DNA from 3 places in the Klebsiella sp. WP3-W18-ESBL-02 genome. Region 2 is predicted to be linked to each of the others. Evidence: predicted binding sites of a transcription regulator. Region 2 holds the regulator's gene; each other region holds the start of a gene.
The links. The regulator LexA, encoded in region 2, represses DNA repair genes until DNA is damaged. The targets are predictions, from matches to a motif close to TNCTGTATGTACATACAGNA.

Region 1 (4,185 bases), 1.3 Mb from region 2:
CCAGCCCCTCGCCCATCGCCAGAATATCGACGACGTCTTTCACCAGCCCCTGCGGCACGATGCCATGCTCTTCGTTGTAGCGTTCCTGCTTCTCGCGACGACGTTCAGTTTCACCGATAGCTTTCGCCATGGACGGGGTAATTTTGTCACCGTAAAGAATCGCCTTACCGTTGATATTACGCGCGGCGCGGCCGATGGTCTGAATCAGTGAACGTTCAGAGCGCAGGAAACCTTCTTTATCGGCGTCGAGAATCGCCACCAGCGATACTTCCGGCATATCCAGCCCTTCACGCAGCAGGTTGATGCCGACCAGCACATCAAACTCACCGAGGCGCAAATCGCGAATGATCTCCATGCGCTCGACGGTGTCGATATCCGAGTGCAGGTAGCGTACCCGCTCGCCGTGTTCTTCGAGATATTCGGTGAGGTCTTCCGCCATGCGCTTGGTCAAGGTGGTGACCAGCACGCGTTCGTTAATCACCGAACGCTTGCGAATTTCAGACAGCAGGTCGTCGACCTGTGTCGCCACCGGCCGCACTTCAATCAGCGGATCTAGCAGCCCGGTTGGGCGCACGACCTGGTCTATCACTTCGCCACCGGATTTCTCCAGCTCGTAGTTGCCCGGCGTTGCCGAAACGTAGATAGTTTGCGGCGCCAGCGCCTCAAACTCTTCAAACTTCAGCGGACGGTTATCCAGCGCCGACGGCAGACGGAAACCGTATTCGACCAGCGTCTCTTTACGCGCCCTGTCACCGCGATACATACCGCCGATTTGCGGGATGGTGACGTGTGATTCGTCAATCACCAGCAGGCCATCGGCAGGCAGATAGTCAAATAGCGTCGGCGGCGGCTCGCCCGGCCCGCGCCCGGACAGGAAGCGCGAGTAGTTTTCAATGCCCGAGCAGTAGCCAAGCTCGTTCATCATTTCCAGGTCAAACTGGGTGCGCTGGCTCAGGCGCTGCTCTTCGAGCAGCTTGTTGTTGGCCAGCAGCACCTTGCGGCGATCTGCCAGCTCGTCTTTGATCTCTTCCATCGCCTGCACGATACGTTCACGCGGCGTGACGTAGTGCGATTTAGGGTAGATGGTAAAGCGTTGAATCGTCGACTCGACGTGACCGGTCAGCGGGTCGAACAGTGAAAGACGTTCAACCTCTTCGTCAAACAGCTCTACGCGCAGCGCCAGATCGTCCGACTCGGCCGGGAAAATGTCGATGACTTCGCCGCGTACGCGGAAGGTTGCGCGCTGAAACGCCTGATCGTTGCGGGTGTACTGTAGCTCGGCCAGACGACGCAGAATAGAACGTTGGTCGATAATCATGCCCACGGTCAGGTGCAGCATCATTTTAAGATAAAGATCCGGGTCGCCCAGGCCATAAATCGCCGACACCGATGCCACGACGACCACGTCCCGGCGTTCAAGCAGCGCTTTGGTGGCGGATAAACGCATCTGCTCGATGTGTTCGTTCACCGAGGCGTCTTTTTCGATGAAGGTGTCCGAGCTTGGGACGTAGGCTTCAGGCTGATAGTAGTCGTAGTAAGAAACGAAATACTCTACCGCATTCTCCGGGAAGAAGGCCTTCATTTCACCATACAGCTGCGCAGCCAGCGTTTTGTTCGGCGCCAGCACCATCGTTGGGCGCTGTAAGTCGGCAATCACATTGGCGACGGTGAAGGTTTTCCCCGAGCCGGTCACCCCAAGCAGCGTCTGGTGGGCCAGGCCGTCCTCAAGCCCCTCTTTAAGGCGCGCGATGGCAGCCGGCTGATCGCCGGAAGGGCTGAATGCGGAATGTAACTTAAACGGTTTACTCATGGGCGACGCTACCTGATGACGAATGGGCCGGGCTGGGAATTAATTCTACTCGCCGCCCGCCGAATTGCCAATAAAAAACACTGGATATAAAAACAGTAATCACCTATTGTAGTTTGCACAATCGACGAAATGGCGGACGCACGCCGCGAAAATTTAACCCGTGACAAGATAAAACGCTGGCCAAATTGGGTTATCCCCAGAATTTTTTCTCTTTTAACATTTGTCAATATAGGTCATGAAAGTTTTATGGCAACCTAAGGCACTTTTTATTACGCCATTGCTTTATTTTAACTTATTGATTAACAACAAAAACACAGAAAAGCCGCGTTTCGCATCAATTCAGGCGCAGACCGCATGCTCTCTCGTTTACCGTGGGTTTTCTAACTCTAATACACAGGGTTATCCACAGGAATAGTGGATAACTGCCGCTAGCCCCTATCCCCCGCCACACGGCGATTTGCGCAACATCCTGTCAATGCTCGAGCAAAAAAATATTTTCTCGCCAATTTTGATATGTATCAGCAAAAAAGCGCGCTTGTTTTCCTTCGTTTCTGCGCCTTTTCCCTTACGTTTTCCACGGTTTAGCATTTACGAATGAAGATGACCACCGGCGCGAATCCCGCCCCCGACAGCAGGACTCACAGTGCGCTAAGGTCAAGATAGCCGCCCAGCGGCTGGGTATCGACCGCCTCACCCAGCCAGGGAATTTCCCCCAGCATCGGGGCTGGCAGCATTCGCTGAAGGGTGCTGAGATATTCGGCATGGCGACGTCCCGGCGGCGTGACGTCATTCGCTATCCAGCCCGCCAGCCGCAGCCCTGCCTGCTGTACCGCCTGCGCAGTCAGAACCGCGTGGTTAATGCAGCCGAGCTTCACCCCGACCACCAGAATCACCGGTAGCCGTTCATCTCGCACCCAGTCGGCGAGAGTCAAGGTCGGGGAAAGCGGCGTGAACCAGCCGCCAGCCCCTTCGACCAACACCCAGTCAGCCTGCGATTCCAACGCGCATAGCCCGGCAGACAGTACGCTGGCCTCGATCGGCCGCTGCTCATCGGCGCTAACGATATGCGGAGAGGTCGGCTCCGCAAAGGTATAGGGGTTGACCTGTTCATAGCGCAGCGGCACGACGCTATTACGCTGTAGCGCCAGCGCGTCGCTGTTGCGCAACCCTTCCTCAGTCATTTCGCTGCCGGAGGCAACCGGCTTATAGCCTGCCGTTCGACGCCCCAGCAAACGCGCAGCCTGCAATAGCGCGGTACTGGCCACGGTTTTGCCCACTTCCGTATCGGTTCCGGTTACATAAAAGCGTTCAGTCACGCGTAATCACTCCAGTAAAAAGGTGGTAAGTCAGCGGGCATTTTCCCGCCTGCGATGGCCAGGCCAGCTCGAGCTGCTGTAGCCTGCCGCGCGTTAACGGCTGACGGCTGCGCCCCTGGTGCAGGTGCGTCGCGCCAATCCCCTTCAGCGAACGCATGGCGCTCAGCGCATTGGGGAATGACAACGTGATGGTGGTTGCACGACTTCGGCTGCGGTACCCCGCCAGCGCCTCGGAGAGCGCCGATTCAGGCAAAAAACGGTTGGCGTGCGGATGGTTATCAATCGCCTGCCAGGCCTGGTTCAGCTCCGGCAGCGAGCCTGCGGTCAGCGTGGTGAACGCCAGCGTCCCGCCGGGGGCGAGCTGGCGATAAAGCCCGGCTAGCGCAGAGGGCAAATCGTTGCACCACTGAATGGCCAGGTTACTCCACACCAGCTCGAAACCTTCGCCGGGCAATGGAATGGCCTCCATGTCGGCGAGCAGGTAGCAATCCGCGGCCTGCTGCTTGCGTGCCTGTTGGAGCATCTCTTCGCTGAGATCCAGCGCGGTAACGTGGCTGCCGCGTTCTCGCCAGTAGCGGCTGTAGCCGCCCGGCCCGCAGCCGACGTCCAGCACGCGAGGAAACGCCTGCGCCGGTAGCTGGGACAGCAGCTGCGTCGCGCTAAGACGCTGTAGTTCATCGTGTTGATGATACGACGTTGCCGCGCGACCAAACGCCGCCGCGACCGCCTGTTTATCCACGCTCGCCATGCAGCACCTCCAGCAGATGCATGATGTCCTGTGCGTCGTGCGCTGCGGTTAGGGCCAGGCGCAAACGGGCGGTGCCAGCCGGAACGGTCGGCGGGCGAATCGCGGTGACCCAGCATCCCCGCTCGCGCAGACGCTCGGCCAACCGCAGGGTTTGCCCGTTATCGCCGACGATAAGCGGCTGAATAGCGCTCGCTGAGTCGGTTAACGTATAAGCGAGGCCGCGGGCGCCGAGGCGAAAATCAGCCACGTGCTGCGCCAGCGTTTCCCGACGCTGCTGACCATCGTCACTCTGAATCACCGCCAGCGCCATT
Region 2 (4,185 bases):
GCGATGTTTATCTGCGATCGCTGCGGCGTGGTGAAAGAAGAGTGTGCAGAAGGGGTGGAAGATATCATGCATACGCTGGCGGCGAAAATGGGCTTTGCCCTACGCCACAACGTCATTGAGGCCCATGGCCTATGCTCTGCCTGCGTCGAGGTTGAAGCCTGCCGCGCGCATGAGCACTGTCATCACGACCATACCATTCAGTTGAAGAAAAAGGCCCGCTAACCGAGCGATTAGCGGGGGGAGTACATCCGTGTACTCCGGGCAGGAGAAGCGCGTTACCAGCGGATATTGTGGCGTTTATCCCAGCTGTCGACCTCTTTTTCTGCCTGATCTTTCGCGTATCCGTAGCGTTCCTGAATTTTACCGACCAGCTGGTCGCGTTTGCCTTCGATCACCGTCATATCATCGTCGGTGAGTTTGCCCCATTGCTCTTTCACTTTACCTTTAACCTGTTTCCAGTTACCGCCGATTTCGTCTTTATTCATCGTCGAATCCTCGATCGTCAGTGAGTGAATAGCGAAAGAGACACGTTCTTTTTCGCTAAGCGTGAGGTTAATTGTAGTCAGTCATTCTGGGTTCATTTCACTATTCGGAATCTTTAACCATTTCTCAGGAAAACCAGCTATTGTTTCGCCAATGGCGACGCCAGATATACGCCAGCGACAGCCCGCGCAGCGCGAGGAATACAGCCAGCGCCAGCCACAGCCCGTGGTTGCCGAGCAGCGGCAGCGCCAGCAGCGTTAGCGCAAAGCCTAAGGCGGCCACCGCCATACTGTTTCGCATTTCAGCGCCGCGCGTTGCGCCGATAAACATCCCGTCCAGCAAATAGCACCACACGCCGATCGCCGGCAGCACAACCTGCCAGAGCACATAGCGATCGGCAAGCTGCTGCAGTTCAGGTAGCGACGTTAACAGCGCGACAATCTGTTGCCCCAGCAGCGCGTACACCAGCGCAAAGGCCAGCGCGACCACGCCCGCCTGACGGCATGCGGCGTGCCAGACCTCCAGCAGCTTGCTGCCATCGCGCGCCCCGAAAGCCTGCCCGGAATGGGCCTCCACCGCGTAGGCAAAGCCGTCCAGCGCATAGGCTGTAAACGTCAGCATGGTCATCAGCACCGCGTTTACCGCCACCACGTCGCCGCCGAGGCGCGCACCGAAAACGGTCACCGCACCAAAGCACAGCTGTAACAGCAGGGAACGCAGCATAATGTCGCGGTTCAGCGCCAGCAGACGGCGAATGTTGCCGCGCCAGGCGTTTTTCAGCATCAGCCAACTGATGCCCCGCATCACCAGCACCTTGCGGACCATCACCAGCCCGACCAGCAGCGTGGCGTATTCGGCAAGCGCCGTCGCCAGCGCCGCCCCCTGTACGCTCATGTGCAGCCCCATCACCAGCCATAGGTCGAGCACGATATTCAGGACATTGCCCACCACCAGTAAAACAACCGGCGCACGAGCGTACTGTACGCCCAGCAGCCAGCCCAGCAGCACAAGGTTAGCCAGCGCCGCGGGGGCGCTGAGCCAGCGGATGGTCAGAAAACGCCGCGCCTGCTCCAGCACCTCGCCGCTGCCGCCAACGATGGAGAGCGCCAGATTGATCAGCGGCGTTTTCAGCAGAATAATCAGCAGCCCGGCCCCCAGCGCCAGCATGAGCGGCTGCACCAGCGCGCGAGCCAGCGCCTGCGGATCCTTCGCACCAAACGCCTGTGCCGTCAGACCGGTCGTGCTCATGCGCAAAAACAGCAGCAGCATAAACAGGAAGCTGGTCGCGGTCGCGCCAATCGCCACCCCGCCCAGATAAACAGGGCTATCGAGATGACCAATCACGGCGGTGTCCACCAGCCCGAGCAACGGGACGGTAATGTTGGAGAAAATCATGGGTAGCGCAAGGCGCCACAGGGCCTTATCGGCGGAGGTAAGTAGCGGCATGAGTGTCGACCAGAAAGGAAAAAGACGGCGATACGGGGCGTATCGCCGTCATGAGAAAGCGGGTGTTACAGCCATTCGCCGTTGCGAATAACGCCAACGGCCAGTCCTTCGATCGAGAAATTCTGCTGGCGCAGATCGACCACGATAGGTTTAAATTCGCTGTTTTCCGGCAGCAGTTCGACGACGTTACCCTGTTTTTTCAGGCGTTTCACCGTCACTTCTTCATCAATGCGCGCGACCACAACCTGGCCGTTACGCACGTCCTGCGTTTTATGCACGGCAAGGAGGTCGCCGTCCATAATACCGATGTCTTTCATCGACATGCCGCTGACGCGAAGCAGGAAGTCGGCGCTGGGTTTAAACAGCGAGGGATCGACCTGATAATGACCTTCGATATGCTGCTGCGCCAGCAACGGCTCACCCGCCGCGACGCGGCCCACCAGCGGCAGGCCCTCTTCTTCTTCCACCAGCAGGCGGATACCGCGAGAAGCGCCGGATACAATCTCAATGACACCTTTACGCGCCAGCGCTTTCAGGTGCTCTTCAGCCGCGTTCGGGGAACGGAACCCCAAGCGCTGAGCAATTTCCGCACGCGTCGGCGGCATGCCCGTCTGGCTGATATGATCCCGGATGAGATCAAACACCTCTTGCTGCCTGGTCGTTAACGCTTTCATTCCGCCCCCTGGGTGTATATACAGTTATGCTGTGAGTATATACAGCTAGTGTCTATTTTGAAACCATAAAACGCACGAAATCAGGCAGTTTTCACAGCTTTAGTGGAAATGCGCCCACAGCAGCATGCCCCAAGTGATCAGCGCGACAAAAATCGCCAGCAGCACCGCCGCCGACCCCATGTCTTTTGCCCGTCCGGACAGTTCGTGATACTCCGAGCCAATGCGATCGACTACGGCTTCCAGCGCACTATTGAGAATTTCCACTATCATCACCAACAGGACGGAACCGATAAGCAGCACGCGGGTAATCGCATCGACATCCAACCAGCAGGCGATGATAATCGCCAGCACCGACGCGACGCCCTCCTGGCGGAATGCGGCTTCGTTGATCCACGCCGCGCGAAATCCTTTCCAGGAATAGCCCGCTGCTTTGATGATTCGGGTGAGCCCGGTGGTATTATTGGCCATCTCAAGAACCTTTTTTGTTATTACGTCAATGACAATGCGAGTTATGCAGCGGTAGAACAGAAATTCTGCTGACTTTCTGATATTCTTGCCGCGCATTTGCATGATTAACCAGAGGCTTTACATCGTTTATGTCCGGCTGGCCACGAATTTACTACAAATTACTGAATTTACCATTAAGCGTACTGGTAAAAAGCAAGTCTATTCCGGCAGAACCTGCCCAGGAACTGGGGCTCGATACGTCGCGCCCGATTATGTACGTCCTGCCTTATAACTCTAAGGCCGACTTGCTGACGCTGCGCGCCCAGTGCCTGGCGCATGATTTACCCGATCCGCTTGAACCGTTGGAAATCGACGGCACTCTGCTGCCGCGCTACGTGTTTATTCACGGCGGCCCGCGCGTGTTCACTTACTACACGCCAAAGGAAGAGTCGATCAAGCTGTTCCACGACTATCTCGATCTGCACCGCAGCAATCCGGACCTGGATGTGCAAATGGTGCCGGTTTCCGTGATGTTCGGGCGCTCTCCGGGCCGCGAAAAAGGCGAGGAAAATCCGCCGCTGCGTATGCTCAACGGCTTCCAGAAATTCTTCGCCGTCTCCTGGCTTGGTCGCGATAGCTTCGTGCGCTTCTCGCCGTCTGTGTCGCTGCGCCGCATGGCCGACGAACACGGCACCGATAAAATCATCGCCCAGAAGCTAGCACGCGTTGCCCGCATGCACTTTGCCCGTCAGCGCCTGGCTGCGGTTGGCCCGCGCCTGCCGGCACGTCACGACCTGTTCAAAAAGCTGCTGGCTTCGAAAGCCATTGCGAAAGCGGTCGAAGATGAAGCGCGCAGCAAAAAAATCTCCCATGAAAAAGCACAGCAGAATGCGATTGCGCTAATGGAAGAGATTGCGGCTAACTTCTCCTACGAGATGATTCGCCTGACTGACCGTATCCTCAGCTTCACCTGGAACCGTCTGTACCAGGGCATTAACGTCCATAACGCCGAGCGCGTACGCCAGCTGGCGCACGACGGCCATGAAATTGTCTATGTGCCCTGCCACCGTAGCCACATGGACTACCTGCTGCTCTCTTACGTGCTCTATCATCAGGGCCTGGTGCCGCCGCATAT
Region 3 (4,185 bases), 1.8 Mb from region 2:
CCCACGTGAGCGGTCATCCGCCTTACCTGACGATTACGGCCTTCATAGAGCGTCACTTTGAGCCAGGCAGTGGGAATAGACTTCCGCTCGCGGATCGGCGGGTTACGCGGCCACAGCCACTCCGGAGCCTCAACGCGTTCGATACCGGCCGGCAGCGTCGGGCCGTCGTTGAGCGTGACGCCGTCGCGCAGCGCCTGCATCGCCTCTTCGCCAGGCTCGCCTTCTACCTGTACATAGTAAATTTTGCCCGTCCGCTTACCCGGCTGGGTGAGCCTGGCCTGCAGCGCGCCGTCATTTGTTAACACCAGCAACCCTTCACTGTCGCGGTCAAGGCGTCCGGCGGCGTACACATTCTGCACGGGAATAAAATCTTTCAGCGTGCTGCGGCCCGCTTCATCGGTAAATTGCGGCAAAACATCATAGGGTTTATTGAACAGTATGACGCGTTTTGGTTGGTTATCCCGGCGCGGCTTAGCGGCTTGTTTTGAGCTGAATCGCTCAACCCGGTGTTTTCTAAAAGAAGTTTTAATCATAGTATTTTCAGGCTTTATAGATTCGCGCATTATAGCCTAAGAACGAGAGTCTTTCATGGCGCCAAACAATCAGGTAGTATTGACAGGCTTATTACAAAACATTAACAAAAATGCTCTAACTCTTTGTGTTGCAGGAAGACGGTAAGACAGTGCATCTCCAGACTAAGTGGAGTGGGCGTAGTAGCGGCAAGAACCTGTGGCGTAAAGGATGACGAGCACACCAGTAGCGCTCGAAGGAGAGGTGAATGGAAAGCAAAGTAGTTGTTCCGGCGGAAGGTCAAAAAATCACCCTGAAAGACGGCAAGCTGAATGTGCCACACAATCCGATTATCCCATTTATTGAAGGCGACGGTATCGGCGTTGACGTGACTCCGGCAATGCTGAAAGTGGTTGATGCCGCTGTTGAGAAAGCCTACAAAGGCGAGCGTAAAATTTCCTGGATGGAAATTTACACCGGGGAAAAATCCACTCAGATCTACGGCCAGGACGTATGGCTGCCAGCAGAAACGCTGGATCTCATCCGCGATTACCGCGTTGCTATCAAAGGCCCTCTGACCACGCCAGTTGGCGGCGGCATCCGTTCTCTGAACGTTGCGCTGCGTCAGGAACTCGACCTGTACGTGTGTCTGCGCCCGGTGCGTTACTACCAGGGCACGCCTAGCCCGGTGAAACACCCAGAACTGACCGATATGGTTATCTTCCGTGAAAACTCCGAAGACATCTACGCAGGTATCGAATGGAAAGCTGACTCCGCAGACGCTGAGAAAGTGATTAAATTCCTGCGCGAAGAGATGGGCGTGAAGAAAATTCGTTTCCCGGAACATTGCGGTATCGGCATTAAACCGTGTTCCGAAGAAGGGACCAAGCGTCTGGTACGTGCGGCGATCGAATACGCGATCACCAACGACCGTGACTCCCTGACCCTGGTGCACAAAGGCAACATCATGAAGTTCACCGAAGGCGCGTTCAAAGACTGGGGCTACCAGCTGATTCGCGACGAATTCGGCGGCGAACTCATCGACGGCGGCCCGTGGCAGAAAATCAAGAACCCGAACACCGGTAAAGAAATCATCATTAAAGATGTGATTGCCGATGCGTTCCTGCAGCAGATTCTGCTGCGTCCGGCAGAATACGACGTGATCGCCTGTATGAACCTGAACGGTGACTACATCTCTGACGCCCTGGCGGCGCAGGTTGGCGGTATTGGTATTGCACCGGGCGCGAACATCGGTGACGAATGCGCACTGTTCGAAGCGACCCACGGTACAGCACCGAAGTACGCAGGCCAGGACAAAGTGAACCCTGGTTCTATCATCCTGTCCGCAGAAATGATGCTGCGTCATATGGAATGGTTCGAAGCGGCTGACCTGATTGTTAAAGGTATGGAAGGCGCGATCAACAACAAGACCGTGACCTATGACTTCGAACGTCTGATGGAAGGCGCTAAACTGCTGAAATGTTCAGAGTTTGGTGACGCGATCATCTCAAACATGTAATCCAGATTCTGGGTTAGTGTGAAACGGGAGCCTGATGGTTCCCGTTTTTTTATCGGTGAATAACGCGCTTACTCGCTGACCAACCAGAATTCAGCTTCCTCAAACATTTCCGTGACGACCCGGCTGATTTGTTCTTTTTCGTGCTTGCTGGCGTCAGTGTTAATGGCGGGCAGCGTCATCATCGGCTTTACGCGAACGTCGGCATCGGGAAAGAGGTTATGAACTCTTTTGCTGAGCTCTGACAGGATAATCTCTTTTGCGCCGGGCAACCCTTCAAAATTCCGTTTGTCATACACCAGTTCCACAAACATGCTAACACTCCATTTTACTGTATATAATAACAGTATATATATCGGAGGCGTGGTGGTGTCAATATCAGCGAGCGTATCGGCCAGGGTTTGCGCAAAAAACGCTGTACGGCAATGCAGGTTTTAGCGGGTGGCAGGCCGGATAAGCGAAGCGCCATCCGGCAGCCTGTACTTGATTGCCGGATGGCGGCGTCAACGCCTTATCCGGCCGGCCTACCGCGCGATTATGATGAATCTATCGGCGCCATAATGCTTAACCTCGCGGGATTACCGCCGTGCGGGGTTATCTCAGGCGCCTGCGGGTTACAGGGCTTTGCCGGCTATTTTGTCCAGAATGGCATCCGGCTTGGCGCTGCCCAGAATGACCTTTGGCGGGTTATCCAGCACGATCATCGTTGGGGTCAACTGAATCCCCAGGCGTTCGGCTAAGGCCGACTGTTGCGCCACTTCGTCCGAGCAGGAGGTACTGGTGCCATTATTGGGCAAAAAGCCCGCCATTGCGCCTTGCAGGCTTTTTTTACGGTCATCGGCACACCACACTCGCCCCATATCTTCAATCACGGAATCACGGATGGAAGGCGGTGCGACGGTCAGGAATGACATTGTCAGCCCGGCGTCGTTGTAGCTCTTGATGTTTTTTACAACCTGCGAGCAGAAAGAACACTGATTATCGATGAACACCAGAACCTTGTGTTTTTCATCAGCGGCGGTGAAGGTCACGGGGGCTAACTTAGGCAGAGTGCGGTCGAGATCCTTTAATGCTTCTGCGGTGCTCTCATCGGCGCTGGCCGGGGCATCAGCGGAAAAAACGCTAAAACTCATTGCCCAGACAACTGGCAGGGCAATCAGCGGAAATACTTTCACGGTATACCTCATTTCAACAAACATCGGATCGTCAACGGCGTCTTCGGATGATGTTATTGGCATCAACCGTAAAACGCAGTGACTTTAGCGGATCGAAGCATATTTGAGCAATGATTATTTTTTATACATCTCGCGATACGCGCTTAGCGGCTCCGCCAACTGGCTTCGCGGTGGTCATTGCGGCTATAATCGGACTAAATTTTTCAATGAGTTTAAAACAACGATGACCAAACTGACCTTACAAGAGCAGATGCTAAAAGCCGGGCTCGTCACCAGCAAGAAAATGGCCAAAGTACAAAGAACGGCTAAAAAGTCGCGCGTTCAGGCTCGTGAGGCCAGAGAAGCGGTGGAAGAGAATAAAAAGGCCCAGCTGGAGCGCGATAAGCAGCTGAGCGAACAGCAAAAGCAGGCGACGCTGTCTAAAGAGTATAAAGCGCAGGTGAAGCAACTGATTGAGATGAACCGCATCACTATTGCCCGGGGGGATATCAACTTTAACTTCACCGATAATAACGTGATCAAAAAGCTGGTGGTGGATAAACCGACGCAGACTCAGCTGATTAACGGCCGTCTGGCGATTGCACGCCTGGCGACGAATGCGGCTGGGGAAAGTGAGTACGCGATCATTCCGGCGATTGTCGCGGATAAAATTGCCCAGCGTGATACCAGCAGCATCGTACTGCACAGTGCGCTAAGTCAGGATGTGCAGGATGAAGACGATCCGTACGCTGATTTTAAAATCCCTGACGATCTGATGTGGTAACGCATTGCCCATCAAAACGGGCTCGCGCAGTGGGCGTTGATATGTTCCAAAGTGACGGGATGGACAAAACGCAGCTCGCTGGCGTGCAGCATCAGCCGCGGCGTCCGTTCGGTGCCTGGAAGCAGAAGGCCGCCATACAGATTGCAGCCTAGTATCGGGTGGCCCAGCAGCTGGCAGTGGATACGGAGCTGATGGGTACGCCCGGTTTCCGGCAGCAGATG

Region 1: the regulator LexA is predicted to act here: its motif matches at 1,889-1,908, upstream of uvrB (excinuclease ABC subunit UvrB).
Region 3: the regulator LexA is predicted to act here: its motif matches at 2,356-2,375, upstream of H7R56_RS14410 (DinI-like family protein).

What each region holds. Positions count from the first base shown of each region.
Region 1 covers NZ_AP021972.1:3,471,276-3,475,460, forward strand. The annotation lists gene uvrB (excinuclease ABC subunit UvrB) at 1-1,810, opposite strand, end outside; gene bioD (dethiobiotin synthase) at 2,449-3,126, opposite strand; gene bioC (malonyl-ACP O-methyltransferase BioC) at 3,119-3,874, opposite strand; gene bioF (8-amino-7-oxononanoate synthase) at 3,858-4,185, opposite strand, start outside.
Region 2 covers NZ_AP021972.1:4,762,046-4,766,230, forward strand. The annotation lists gene zur (zinc uptake transcriptional repressor Zur) at 1-222, shown strand, start outside; gene H7R56_RS22860 (CsbD family protein) at 276-485, opposite strand; gene dinF (MATE family efflux transporter DinF) at 610-1,929, opposite strand; gene lexA (transcriptional repressor LexA) at 1,995-2,603, opposite strand; gene H7R56_RS22875 (diacylglycerol kinase) at 2,703-3,071, opposite strand; gene plsB (glycerol-3-phosphate 1-O-acyltransferase PlsB) at 3,200-4,185, shown strand, end outside.
Region 3 covers NZ_AP021972.1:2,999,786-3,003,970, reverse strand. The annotation lists gene rluE (23S rRNA pseudouridine(2457) synthase RluE) at 1-563, opposite strand, end outside; gene icd (NADP-dependent isocitrate dehydrogenase) at 779-2,029, shown strand; gene H7R56_RS14410 (DinI-like family protein) at 2,098-2,340, opposite strand; gene H7R56_RS14405 (thioredoxin fold domain-containing protein) at 2,641-3,201, opposite strand; gene H7R56_RS14400 (DUF2058 domain-containing protein) at 3,425-3,964, shown strand; gene H7R56_RS14395 (RluA family pseudouridine synthase) at 3,976-4,185, opposite strand, start outside.